Regions from separate parts of the Dellaglioa sp. BT-FLS60 genome, predicted to be linked through region 2. Evidence: predicted binding sites of a transcription regulator. Region 2 holds the regulator's gene; each other region holds the start of a gene.
What was found. The regulator HrcA, encoded in region 2, represses chaperone genes, less so after heat shock. The targets are predictions, from matches to a motif close to TTAGCACTCNNNNNNNNNGAGTGCTAA.
Positions count from the first base shown of each region.

Region 1 (4,900 bases), on a different contig from region 2:
TTTTCTGATTTTAATTTTTCAACAATAACGGAACCTTCAAGACCCGCATTTTTAGCGATTTGACGTACAGGTTCTTCCAAAGCACGTTGCACAATCTTGATACCCGTTAATTCATCACCAGTTGCTTCGAGTGCAGCAACTTTTCCAATAACGTTAACGAATGCTGTCCCACCACCGGCAACGAAACCTTCTTCAACTGCGGCACGTGTGGCATTCAAAGCATCTTCAATGCGGTATTTACGTTCTTTTAATTCTGTTTCAGTTGCAGCACCGACTTTGATGACAGCAACCCCACCAGATAATTTAGCCAAACGTTCTTGTAATTTTTCGCGATCAAATTCAGAAGTTGTTTCATCGATTTGTTTTTTAATCAAACCAACACGTTCTGTAATTTTAGCTTTATCACCAGAACCTTCAACAATCACTGTGTTTTCTTTTGTGATATTGACTTTACCAGCTGAACCTAATTGTTCAATGGTTGTATCTTTCAATTGTAAGCCAAGTTCATCAGTAATCACTGTAGCACCCGTTACAATAGCGATATCTTCAAGCATTGCTTTACGACGATCACCAAATCCAGGTGCCTTAACAGCAACAACGTTGAATGTCCCACGAATTTTATTCAAGACTAAGGTTGGTAAAGCTTCGCCATCAACATCATCAGCAATGATTAATAATGGACGACCTTGTTCAACAATAGATTGTAATAAAGGTAATACTTCTTGAATGTTAGAAATTTTCTTATCAGTCACCAAGATATATGGTGTTTCTAAGTTAGCTTCCATTTTATCGTTATCAGTTACCATGTATTGTGACAAGTAACCACGATCAAATTGCATCCCTTCAACAACATCTAATGAGGTATCAATACTTTTTGATTCTTCAATTGTAATCACGCCATCATTACCGACTTTTTCCATAGCGTCAGCAATCAAAGCACCAATCTCATCATTAGCTGAAGAAACAGAAGCGATTTGCGCGATGTCTTCTTTTGTTTCAACTTTGTGTGATAATTCATGTAATTCAGCAACTGCAGCTTTTGTAGCAGCTTCAATCCCACGACGAATACCAACAGGGTTAGCACCAGCCGTCACATTTTTCATACCTTCAGTCACGATAGCTTGTGTTAAAACAGTTGCAGTTGTTGTCCCATCCCCAGCAATATCGTTGGTTTTTGAAGCAACTTCTGACACTAATTTAGCACCCATATTTTCAAAATGATCTTCTAATTCAATAGCGCGAGCAATTGTCACACCATCATTTGTAATTGTTGGTGAGCCATATGATTCTTCCAAAACAACATTACGGCCTTTTGGTCCTAAAGTTGATTTAACCGTATTGGCTAATTGGTCAACACCTCTAAGCATTGCTGAACGAGCATCTTCAGAAAATTTTAATTCCTTTGACATAATTAATCCACCTCATCTTTAAATTTAAAATTTAACTTAATCTACAGTTGCGACGATATCTTTTTCGTGCACAATCAAGTAGTCTTTACCTTCAAATGAAACTTCTGATCCGGCATATTTATCAAATAAAACGGTTTGTCCGACGTTGACAGTAACGGCAATCTTCTCACCATTATCCATTGTACGGCCATCACCCACCGCAATAACTTTACCTGTTTGTGGTTTTTCTTGTACATTACTTGCCAAGACAATACCACCTACCGTTGTTTCTTCTTCTTTAGTTACTTCTAAAATAACTCGATCTGCTAATGGTTTTAACACGTTCTATCCCTCCAACACTATTATTTAGCACTCTATCTTCCTAAGTGCTAATCACAAAATTAACTATAATCAATTTTACGGACAATTGCAAGTATTTCAGCTCTTATTTGATAGAAGTTTTCATATGAATTAAATTCGTTATCCGACCAATTATGCTATACTTATCATACGAATTTGTTCGACAAAATAATGCACGACTAACTAATTATATTTAAAGGAGTTTTCATGTCAAAATCAACTAGTAAAAATTCAATTGCCATTTTATTAGGCTATCTCGTCATCTTCGTTCTACCAACGGTTCTGAATCAACTATTTTCTCTAAAATCGATTATCTATCCGGCTATGACAGCTGACTATGCCTTAGGTGCGATCCTCTTAGTTTGGCTAAATTATTACTTCAGTACTAAAAATTCAATTAGTGGTCATTCTAATTGGACACAAATTATTTTGTGGGGATTTCTCGGATTCATTTTAACGTTAATTATTCAGTCCGTTATTCAAACGATTTATTACTCACTTTTAAAAACGACTGTGCCTTCACAGAATACAAGTGAAATCATGACGATTGTTACAAAATATCCCTATTATATGTTGGCAATCTCATTTGGCGCCCCTATTATGGAAGAACTTGTTTTCAGAAAAGTTTTCTTCGGTAACTTAGCCAGTTTTATACCACCAATGTTCGCCGCAATTATTTCCAGTTTACTATTCAGTCTAGCGCACAATGATGGACATCTAGCCATCTACTTTTTAATTGGTTTACTTTTTTGTTACCTTTATAAACGAACTGGTAGTATTAAAACGTCAATGATTGCACACATTCTCATGAACAGTTTCGTATTAATCATTCAAGTATCACTTTAAAAAAGAAAGGTGGGATTCGTTTTGATCCTGTTACAAGTCCAACAAGCAGCCCGCTATTTCGGTGCTGACGTTCTATTCGAAAATGTTAATATGGATATTAAAGACGATGCCAGAATTGCCTTAGTTGGCCGAAATGGTGCCGGTAAATCAACATTAATTAAAATGATCATTGATCAAGAAGCCACTGATGCCGGTCAAATCATTAAACATAAAGGGATGACTATTGGCTACTTAGCACAAACAACCATTGTTTCTTCCGAACGTTCAATCTGGGAAGAAATGAGTCATGTCTTTGATTATCTCAAGAAAATGGAAACGCAAATTCATGCATTAGAAGCCCAAATTGCTGACCCAAAAAATGCAGAAGATTCTGAAAAATTCGACAAACTATTATCAACTTATGATCAACTGTCACATGATTTTAGTGAAAAAAATGGTTATGGTTACGAATCAGAAATTCGTTCCGTCTTACATGGCTTTAGATTTTATGAAGAAGATTTTGATCGTGATATCAGAACTCTTTCTGGGGGTCAAAAAACACGCTTAGCATTAGCTAAATTACTTTTAGAAAAACGTGATTTATTGATTTTAGATGAACCGACTAACCATTTAGATATTGAAACCTTAACATGGTTAGAAGGTTATTTGAAAACTTATACGGGAGCCCTCTTAATTGTCTCTCATGATCGTTACTTCTTGGATAAAATCGTCACAGAAGTTTACGATATGAGTCATCATGAAACAACCCACTATAATGGTAATTATTCTCAATTTATTGTCAAAAAAGAAGCTAACTTAAAACAAGAATGGAAAGTTTTTGAAAAACAACAAGATAGAATTGAAAAACTTGAAGATTTTGTTAATAAAAATATCGTTCGTGCATCAACAACCAAACGAGCACAAAGTCGGCGTAAACAACTTGAAAAAATGGACAAAGTTGATCGCCCAGATGGTGACGAAAAAGCACCCCGTTTTAGTTTTAAAGCAGCCGATGAAAGTGGCAATATCGTTCTAACGGTTGCTAATGCAGCTGTTGGGTACGACAATACCGTTTTATCTGAACCCGTCTCAATCGATTTACATAAACATCAAGTGCAAGCAATTGTCGGTCCGAACGGTGTTGGTAAATCAACCTTGCTTAAAAGTGTCTTAGGTCAGATTCCCTTCATTCGAGGTGAAGCTTTCTTCGGTGCCAATGTCCATATCGGTTATTATGATCAGGAACAAAATCAATTAACAGATAAAAATACCGTTCTAGATGAACTCTGGAATGATCATCCAACAACACCTGAAACAGACATACGCTCATTATTAGGTAGCTTTCTATTTTCAGGTGACGATGTTTTGAAACGTGTTTCAAATTTAAGTGGTGGCGAAAAAGCACGGCTGGCTTTAACTAAGCTGGCTATGGATAAAGATAACTTTTTAATCTTTGATGAACCCACTAACCATTTGGATATTGATAGTAAAGAAGTTCTTGAAAAAGCCATTTCTAACTTTGACGGTACAGTCTTACTCGTTTCCCATGACCGTTACTTTATTAATAAAGTTGCAGAAAGTATTATTGAAGTTTCAAAAGAAGGTTCTACTTACTACATGGGTGATTACGATTACTATGTTGATAAAAAAGAAGAACTAGAAGCTATTGAAGCTGAAAAAGAGGCCCTTGAAACTGCTTCTAATCCAACAGCTCCTGATGTTAAACCAGCAACTAACTATCAACAAAACAAAGAAACCCAAAAAGAACAACGCAAATTAACTCGTAAAATTGAACGTTTAGAAACTGAACTAAGTACTTTAGAAACACATAAAACAGAACTTGAAGAAAAAATGTCACAGCCTGATATTTTCAGTGATGCTGACAAACTCCAAGAACTTCAAACAGAATTACAAACAGTTCAAACAGCAATTGAAACAACAGAAAATGACTGGGAAGAAGCTAGCTTAGCTCTGGAATAAGTTAGTTTCTTTTTTTATTTTCTGTTGACATAACAATAATGAAAGCCTATTCTCTATTAGTAACCTAAAAATTAAATATAAGTACACTAGGGGTGTTCTTTAGAAGAACTGAGATAAGTTTTTACAACTTAATCCCTTCGAACCTGTAAGTCAAAACTTGCGTAGGAAAGTGTGAAGAAGGACCCTACTCTACGATTTTTTTGTCAAAGAGTGGGGTTTTTGTGTGCTTAAGAGGAGAAACTATGAAACTAGAATTACTCGATAAGATCCGCGCAGAAAACCCAGTCATTTTTAACCTTTCAAATTACATCACGGTACAAGACGTCGCTAACGGCCTTAACGCAATT
Region 1 covers NZ_JBSOLI010000029.1:16,056-20,955, forward strand. Annotated here, with positions in the region: gene groL (chaperonin GroEL) at 1-1,409, opposite strand, end outside; gene groES (co-chaperone GroES) at 1,446-1,730, opposite strand; gene ACVQ8P_RS02160 (lysostaphin resistance A-like protein) at 1,956-2,594, shown strand; gene ACVQ8P_RS02165 (ABC-F family ATP-binding cassette domain-containing protein) at 2,616-4,553, shown strand; TPP riboswitch at 4,632-4,738, shown strand; gene thiM (hydroxyethylthiazole kinase) at 4,796-4,900, shown strand, end outside.
Region 1: a site for HrcA is predicted at 1,755-1,781, ahead of groES (co-chaperone GroES). Genes of this name have one in related genera too.

Region 2 (4,900 bases):
ATGAATTCTGGTAAAGTGTATACGGGTGAAATTACGCTTGGGTTTTCCACGGAAACTGAGGATTTAGATGGTGAAACAATCGAAGAAAAAGATATTCTTGAACCATTTACCGCTGCTGAGATTGATGCTGTTATGAGTCAAATGACTGGGACAATGATTCAAATTCCACCAATGTTTTCAGCTATTAAAGTTAATGGGCGTCGATTGTATGATTATGCGCGTAAAGGTGAAACAGTTGAGCGTCCGGAACGAGAAATTACGGTTACGTCGTTTACGCAAACAAAGCCTGCAGAATATGATGCTGAAATTAAAAGACAAAAAATTTATTTTGAAGTTGCATGTGGTAAAGGAACTTATGTGAGAACGTTAGCAGTTGATCTTGGAAAAAAATTAGGTGTACCTGCTGTTATGTCTGATTTAACTAGATTAGAAAGTGGCGGTTTTAAAATTGATAAGGCCTTCACATTGGCGCAATTAAATGAAGCCAAAGACAACGGAACGTTAGAATCATTATTGTATCCAATTGATGCTGCTTTAACAGCATTTAAAAAGTATGAATTAACTGATGAACAATGGGCAATTGTTCGAAATGGTGGGTTTTTATCGGTTAATTCGTTTAATAATGAACCAATAGTTGCGTTAGTTTATGAAAATAAAATTAGATGTTTGTATAAATTGAATAATGAAAATCATCGTTATCAATCTGAAACAATGTTTGATTTAGGATAAAGGAAGTTAGTGTGACATGAAAGTTATTTATTTAACTGAGCCATATAATCCCACAGAAATTGACAGTGATGTTATTTCACTTGCCATGGGTTTTTTTGACGGTGTCCATTTAGGACATCAAGAAGTGATACAAACAGCTAAGAAAAAAGCTGATGAAAAGAATATTAAACTTGCGGTGATGACTTTTGATAAACATCCGTCGGTTCAATTCCAAAAAACACCTGAACAAAGTATTAAATATTTAACGTCTATGGAAAAGAAAATTACATTAATGGAAAAATTGGGTGTTGATATTTTTTATGTCCTGACATTGAATGATAATTTGGCAAATTTAGCGCCACAAGCGTTTGTTGACAAGTATATGATTGCTTTACATGCAAAAATTGTCGTTGCTGGATTTGATTATACTTATGGTAAAAAAGATATCGCAAATATGGCTGTATTATCGTCATATGCCCAACAAAAATTTGAAATTGTGACTGTGCCAGAACTAACAGCTGGTAATCAAAAGATAAGTTCAACTAGAATAAGGGCTACAATTGATGCCGGACAAATGAGCAGTGTTAATGAGTTACTTGGCTATGAATATGAGACGATTGGTGAAGTTGTTCATGGCGAAGCTAGGGGTAGAGAACTTGGTTTTCCAACGTTAAATTTGGCATTTAATAAACATATTCGAATTCCGGGACCTGGCATCTATGTGACAGAAGTTCAAGTAGATGATATTTGGTATCGAGGAATGGCGTCTATTGGTTATAATGTGACGTTTGGTCAGGACCGTGAATTAACGGTTGAAATTAATTTATTTGATTTTAATGAAATGATTTATGGTAAAATTGTCACGGTTAAATGGTTGGCATATTTAAGAAGTGAAGTTAAATTTGATGGTATTGATGGCTTAATTGCACAATTAAATCAAGATAAAAAAAATACGAATGCTTATTTTAATTAACATGAATAAGCACTAATGACTGACTAAGTGGCGTCCATTTAGTTAGTCATTTTTCTTTAAAAAAAAATGAGTGCATTCCTTGACAATAATCCAAACATTTAGTATATTAATAGTTGTGTTAGCACTCAATAGTGTTAAGTGCTAAAAAGAGGTGATTGACCATGCTAACAGAAAGACAGATGTTAGTGTTAGAAGCAATTGTCAGAGTTTACACAGAGGTTGGTCAACCAGTTGGTTCTAAATCGGTTGTTGATTTTTTACCAATGCATGTTAGTTCAGCAACAATCAGAAATGAAATGGTGGCTTTGGAGAATAAAGGGCTTATTAAAAAAACACATTCTTCTTCTGGTCGGATTCCGTCATTTCTGGGATATCGATATTATGTTGATCATATTGTTAAACCTGGGGTCGTGCCAGCAGCAGAATTAGTAAATATTCAGAATTCTCTTGGTGTTCACTTTCAAAAGATTGATGAAATTTTTGCGGAATCGACTAAGATTCTTTCAGATTTAACAAATTATACGGCGATTTCATTACGACCTGAAACAGCGGAAAGCCGACTTGAAGGTTTCCGATTGGTTCCATTAGGTAACCATCAAATTATGGCTATTCTTGTGATGAGTAGTGGTGTCGTTGAAAATCAAACATTTGGTATTCCTAGTTCAATCAATAGCTCCGATTTAGAGGCTGTTACGAGGTTGTTGAATGATCAATTAATTGGATTGCCTTTAGCTGAGGTATCAAAAAAGTTAAGGACAAGTATTCCAGTGATGTTGATCAATTATATGCGTCAACCTGATGGCATTTTAGATGTTTTAGGTAATATTTTGAAGCAAGCCACGCGTGAACAAGTTTTTGTTGGTGGCAAATCTAATATATTGGATTTTGCGGCTGATAGTAACGTGGATGAATTGAAATCACTATACGATTTAGTCGATACATCGAATAATAAGAATATTGGCGAGTTAATTGGGAGTCAAGGTAAACCCATTCAAATCAAAATTGGTGAAGAACTAACAAATCAATTACTTGATAACTATAGCCTTATATCAGCTAGTTATGATGTGAGTGACCATGGTCAGGGTGTTATCGCATTATTGGGACCAGCAAACATGCCATATTCGAAAATGATTGGATTGCTAGATGCGTTTAGTGATGAACTTGCAAAAAAATTATTAGATTATTATCAACGATTTGATAAATAAGAAAAGGGGTGTTGTGTGTGGTTAAAAATAACAAAGAAGATTTAGTTGAAGAAGACGTTGCACAAGAACAACATCAGTCAAATGAAACAACTAATCAAAATGATAAAAAAAGTTCTGTTACTGATAAAGTAAAAGAAAAATTTAGTAAAAAACCTTCTGATGCAGATAAATTAGTTGAATTACAAGTTAGTTTGGATGCAATGGAGGATAAATATCTACGAGCAGAAGCCGAAATGGCAAACATGAACACGCGTTTCAAGAAAGAACAGGAACAACTCTTGAAATATAGCGGACAATCATTAGCTAAAGATGTCTTACCCGTTATCGATAACTTAGAAAGAGCATTGGCTATTGAGGTTGATACTGAAAATAGTGAACAGCTTAAAAAGGGTATCGAATTAGTTTACAAAGATGCGCAAAAAGCATTAACTAATAATGGTGTTATAGAAATCGAAACGACTGATGTGATGTTTGATCCAACTGTTCATCAAGCTGTTCAAACAGTGCCTGCTTCTGATGATCAGAAAGCAGATACAATTGTTCAAGTCCTTCAAAAGGGATACAAATTAAAAGATAGAGTGTTACGTCCAGCAATGGTCGTTGTCGCTCAATAATATAAGAAGAGGTAGAGAAAATTATGGCAAAAATTATTGGAATTGATTTAGGAACAACTAACTCAGCTGTTGCTGTTTTGGAAGGTAAAGAAGCAAAAATTATTACAAACCCAGAAGGAAATCGGACAACACCATCTGTTGTTTCATTTAAAGATGGCGAAACTCAAGTTGGTGAAGTTGCTAAACGTCAAGCAATTACAAACCCTGATACTGTGGCATCAATTAAACGTCACATGGGTGAAGAAGGTTACAAAGTTGATATTCAAGGTAAATCATATACACCTCAAGAAGTTTCAGCAATGATCTTACAATACATTAAAGAATATTCTGAATCATACTTGGGTGAATCAGTAACCAAAGCTGTTATTACAGTTCCTGCTTACTTTAATGATTCACAACGTCAAGCTACAAAAGATGCTGGTAAAATTGCTGGTTTAGAAGTTGAACGTATTGTTAACGAACCAACTGCTGCAGCTTTGGCATACGGTCTTGAAAATACTGAAAAAGATGAAAAAATCCTTGTTTTTGATTTAGGTGGTGGTACATTTGATGTTTCTATCCTTGAATTAGGCGACGGTGTCTTTGAGGTATTATCAACAAATGGTGATACTCATCTTGGTGGCGATGATTTTGATCAAAAAATCATGGACTGGTTAGTTGAAAACTTTAAAAAAGAAAATGGCATTGATTTATCAAAAGATAAAATGGCAATGCAACGTCTTAAAGATGCTGCTGAAAAAGCTAAAAAAGATGTCTCTGGGATTACTAGTGCCCAAATTAGCTTACCATTTATTACAGCCGGTGCTGCTGGACCTTTACATTTAGAAGCAACATTGTCACGTGCACAATTTGATAATCTTACACAAGATTTAGTTGAACGTACACGTATTCCAGTTCAAAATGCTTTAAAAGATGCTGGTTTAACAAATGCTGATATTGATCAAGTTATCTTAGTTGGTGGTTCAACACGTATTCCAGCTGTTCAAGCATTAGTTGAAAAAGAAACAGATCACAAACCTAACCAATCAGTTAACCCTGATGAAGCTGTTGCACTTGGTGCTGCAATTCAAGGTGGTGTCATTACTGGTGATGTTAAGGATGTTGTTTTACTTGATGTAACACCACTTTCATTGGGTATCGAAACAATGGGTAGTGTCTTCACTAAGTTAATTGACCGTAACACGACAATTCCAACAAGTAAGTCACAAACATTCTCTACAGCTGCTGATAATCAACCAGCCGTTGATATCCATGTGTTACAAGGTGAACGTCCAATGGCTACTGATAACAAGACCTTGGGTCGTTTCCAATTAAACGATATTCCTGCTGCTCCTCGTGGAATCCCTCAAATCGAAGTTAAATTCGATATTGATAAAAATGGTATTGTTAATGTTTCTGCT
Region 2 covers NZ_JBSOLI010000001.1:401-5,300, forward strand. Annotated here, with positions in the region: gene truB (tRNA pseudouridine(55) synthase TruB) at 1-729, shown strand, start outside; gene ribF (riboflavin biosynthesis protein RibF) at 746-1,681, shown strand; gene hrcA (heat-inducible transcriptional repressor HrcA) at 1,843-2,886, shown strand; gene grpE (nucleotide exchange factor GrpE) at 2,904-3,500, shown strand; gene dnaK (molecular chaperone DnaK) at 3,524-4,900, shown strand, end outside.

Region 3 (4,900 bases), on a different contig from region 2:
TAATTGTGAAACGGCTAATATGAATAAAGTTGCTGATGCTGCCAACAAACAAATTGCAAATATTGAGTTTATTGCACAATCAGTGGGATTAGGTCAATTGCCCTCTAAATTAAAAGAAGTGGCTGAAGCACGATTAGTTCATCAAGAAGTCAGTTTGAAAGAATTAGGCGATTTAGTACCCGGTGGTCCAATTTCAAAATCTGGAATTAATCATCGATTACGGAAAATTAATGATTTTGCTGAAAAAGTTCGAATTGGTGAAAAATAGCATTTTGGAAGGATAAAATATCGTGATAGAATTTAAATATGATACGCAGTTACTGTTAGAAGGCAGCACGTTGAGTGAAGATCAATTATATAGTGAAATATTGCGTCAATTTGAAGGGGATAGTTTACTCGTTGCTGGTGATTCTGATTTGATGAAACTACATTTTCATACGAATTATCCATGGGAAATTTTGGCATATTGTGCCGGACTTGGAGAAATCTTTGATATTGTTGTTGAAGATATGGTAAGACAATCTAAAGGATTAAAAGGTTAATATAAAATAATCATCTGCTTGATCGTTGGTGCCTCAGCTATCAAACAGATGATTATTTTTTTATTTTACGAAATAGGCAAAAAAAGACACTAACAAATTAAATTGTCAGTGTCTTTGAGGCTCGAAACTTATTTAAGGCCTTTTTTGTTAGTCATAATTTCATCAATCAAACCATATTCTTTTGCTTGTTCAGCAGTCATATAGTTATCACGATCTGTATCTTTATTAAGAACTTTGATATCTTGACCAGTTGCATCAGCCAAAATTTTGTTAATCAATGTTCTTGTCTTCAAGATATGTTCAGCAGCAATTTCGATTTCTGTTGCTTGACCTTGAGCGCCACCAAGTGGTTGATGAATCATAATTTCTGAGTTAGGTAATGCAAAACGTTTACCTTTTGTACCGGCAGTTGCCAATACACTGGCCATTGAAGCAGCCATACCCATAACGATTGTTTGAACATCAGCATTGATAAAGTTCATTGTATCGTAGATAGCTAAACCGGCTGAAACAGAACCACCGGGTGAGTTAATGTAAATTGAAATATCTTTTTCTGAGTCTTGGGCATCCAAGAAGAGCAATTGGGCGATAATAGCGTTTGCCATGTCGTCATTAACTTCACCTGAAAGCATGATAATTCTGTCTTTTAAAAGACGAGAATAAATATCGTATGCACGTTCGCCACCGGCAGATTGTTCGATAACTGTAGGAACTACATTCATAGTTGAAAACCTCCAAATTATTATTAATTACTTTTTTATATTAGCATTTGAACTAATGTAATGCTAGTTTAAACCCTTGGTCAAAAAAGGTCAAATAAAATGATTTGAGTATAAATAAAAAATAAGAACGGACATTTTTATTGGAAGTATCCGTTCTTATTTTCTGTTGTTGACTGCCTCATTATCGTAATAGTCAGATCTCGTGTAATCCTTTCATAATTATTTTCTTTAAATAATTATGCGATAAATTTGAGGACTAATAGCTATCTTAAGAAACATGATATATAATTAATAATGTAAGCGAAAACAAAAATACCTGACACTAATGTGAGGTGTTTAAAACAAGAAATTATTAATCCTAACTTAACCACACGAAAACGACATAAAAGTACTATAAATGTTGCTTTATCAGTGATGATGATGCGCCATGAGGGAGTCGAACCCTCAGCTCAAGAACCGGAATCTTACGTGCTATCCATTACACCAACGGCGCAGTACATTAATAGTTTAGCTGAATTACGTTGAAAAAACAAGCAACGAAATTGGAGGTCTAGAAGAAAATGGCATTTGAACAGAAATTTAAACAACAACAAACCCAAATTCAAAAATTGGCTATGACACCTGAATTGCAGCAGTCTATCAAAATGTTGCAATATAATATAGAAGATTTACAACAATTTATCACTGATAAAGTCATGGAAAACCCCTTGATTGAAGCGGTTGATGATAATCAAAGAATTCAAGCAGGTGAGTCTCGATATAAAGTGAATCTAACAACAGACGGTGATGCTGACTATATGAATTCGGTAAGTGATGATGAAGGGCAGTCTTTATTAGATTACTTGTTGGATCAAATTTATTTAACGATGCGACAGACGCCACTTAGAAAAGTTGTTCTTTATTTAGTAGATTATATTGAACAAACGGGTTATTTTAATGCGAATTTAGATGATTTAGCGGAAGAATCAGGGATACCACCTATTATGTTGATGGATGCATTAACCTTGATTCAACGTTTGGATCCACCTGGTGTTGGTGCACGAAACGTGCAAGAAAGTTTGATGTTACAGATTGATTCTGATGATTTAGCTCCTAAGATGGCATATACGGTTATTAAAGATGATTTCGATGATTTCGTTGATCGTAAATGGCAAGACATTGCAAAAAAATACCGTGTGAATGTCTCGAAAATTCAGGAAATATCGGATTTTGTTCGGACGTTATCACCTAATCCTGGCGCAGGTTTTGGGACAACTAGAATTGGGAAAATATATCCAGATTTGGTTTTAAAAAATAATAATGGTGAACCCGTGCTATATAAAGTTCGTGGGGCTCAGCCTGAAATTGTTTTCCAACAAAAATATTTTGATGATATGTCAAAAGACCAAGATCCTGAAGTGACAAAGTATCTGGCTGATAAGAAACGAGAATATGAATGGCTTGTTAGTGGATTGAAACAACGTGGTGATACTATTTTAAAAGTTGGACAATATATTTTGAAATATCAGGCAGATTTTTTCGCTGATAAATCAAAATCAATTAAACCATTACTTCTAAGAGAAGTTGCGGCTGCTTTAGATGTTCATGAATCAACGATTAGTCGAACGGTTAACGATAAATATATCGAAACGGAGTTTGGGGTTTATGAGTTAAAATCATTCTTTGGACAAGTAGCAAATAAAAATAAAAAGAATGCTGAAGAATTATCTTCAAAAGCTATCATGACAACCATTCAGACGTTGATTGATGCCGAAGAGAAGACCAAGCCCTTATCAGATCAAAAAATAGTTTTACAATTAATGAAACAAAATATCGATATTTCAAGACGGACGGTTGCTAAATATCGCGAAAACCTGAACATTCCGTCATCATCGGCAAGAAAACGCTACAAAGATTAAGAACATTAGGGACCTCTCCTCTTGCATATCAAACGGCAACTGCTAACATAGCAGATAGTCTGTTGAAGTGCTTGCAAAGCATAAAATAAACTGCTATAATTTGTCTTGTAATAAAGGTATGAAGACACTTTGATTAACGCAGAATGTTATTGTGCTTTGTTTTTTTTGGAATCAATGGGTCATAATGCGACACTACGGGACGTTTTACGCCCCGCAAGAGAGCAGGTGCACTATGCATCATGAATTAGAATGGATTGAAGCGATTGCACCGGACATGATTAAAGCCTTAAAACAAAGATATTTTGTTTTAAGGCAGATAGAGTGGATGATGCCAGTTGGTCGAAGAGTGTTGGCCTCAACTTTGAATCTTAGCGAACGCGTTATGAGAACTGAAACAGATTTTCTGCGTAAGCAAGAACTCATCAGCGTTGGTAAGTCAGGAATGACACTAACGGACAGGGGTCTATCAGTATTACATGGTCTTGAAAAAGTGATGGACAATTTAGTTGGTGTTCAGCAAAATGAACAAGAATTAAGTCGAATTTTAGGCATTAAGCATTGCTTGATTGTATCAGGTGATTCTGATGAACAACCTAAAGTTTTAGACGCAATGGGTAAAAGTTTAGCTGCGAAGTTAGCACTTTTATTGCCCGAAGGTAAAAATTTAATTGCGGTAATGGGTGGAACAACGATGGCTCAAGTAGCTGATCAGTTAACAACACGCATTTCAATTAAACGCGATTTAACTTTTTTACCGGCCCGAGGTGGTGTTGGCGAGTCAGTTGATATACAAGCCAACTCAATTAGTGGTAAAATGGCATTACATACAGGAGGGAATCATAGAGCCTTGTATGTACCCGAACAATTAAGTGAGAAAACGTACGAGCCTCTTCTTGAAGAACCGAGCATTCAAGAAGTTTTGGGCTTAATCAAGGAAAGCAATGCTGTGATTCACAGTATTGGAGAAGCAATGCATATGGCTAAGCGTAGAGACATGTCTAGTGGTATAATAAACATGTTGAAGAACGACAAAGCTGTAGGTGAGGCATTCGGATATTTCTTTGATGCTCAAGGTAAGGTCGTTTATAAGATTCCTCGTATCGGTTTACAAATAGAGGATCTCACGCATATAAAATGTATTTTTGCAGTTGCAGGTGGTCATTCAAAGGCTGAAGCAATTGTGGCATACATGAAACTTGCACCTAAACAGACGTGGTTAATCACGGATGAGGGTGCCGCAAACTCGATTTTAAAAAAGTAGTGTGTAAGCACGCTTTTTAAAATAAATAAATCTTCATTTCCTAAAGGAGGAAATTTAAGTATGTCAGTAAAAGTTGGTATTAACGGTTTTGGTCGTATTGGTCGTTTAGCTTTCCGTCGTATTGCTGAAGTTTCAGATAACATCGAAGTTGTAGCAATCAACGATTTAACTTCTCCATCAATGTTGGCTCATTTATTAAAATATGATACAGCCCATGGTAACTTCGACGCAGAAGTTAGCGCAACAGATAATGGTATTGTTGTTAACGGTAAGGAAATTCCTGTATATGCAGAAGCAGATGCATCAAATATTCCTTGGGTTAAAAACGATAATGTTGATATCGTATTAGAATCAACTGGTTTTTACGCATCAGAAGAAAAAGCATCAGCACATATCAAAGCTGGCGCAAAACATGTTTTAATCTCAGCTCCAGCTGGTAAAATGCCTACAGTTGTTTACGGTGTTAATGATGACATC
Region 3 covers NZ_JBSOLI010000036.1:30,342-35,241, reverse strand. Annotated here, with positions in the region: gene whiA (DNA-binding protein WhiA) at 1-268, shown strand, start outside; gene ACVQ8P_RS07430 (kinase to dihydroxyacetone kinase) at 291-542, shown strand; gene clpP (ATP-dependent Clp endopeptidase proteolytic subunit ClpP) at 671-1,264, opposite strand; tRNA gene ACVQ8P_RS07420 (tRNA-Arg) at 1,686-1,757, opposite strand; gene rpoN (RNA polymerase factor sigma-54) at 1,825-3,162, shown strand; gene ACVQ8P_RS07410 (sugar-binding transcriptional regulator) at 3,395-4,423, shown strand; gene gap (type I glyceraldehyde-3-phosphate dehydrogenase) at 4,484-4,900, shown strand, end outside.
Region 3: a site for HrcA is predicted at 1,305-1,331, ahead of clpP (ATP-dependent Clp endopeptidase proteolytic subunit ClpP). Genes of this name have one in related genera too.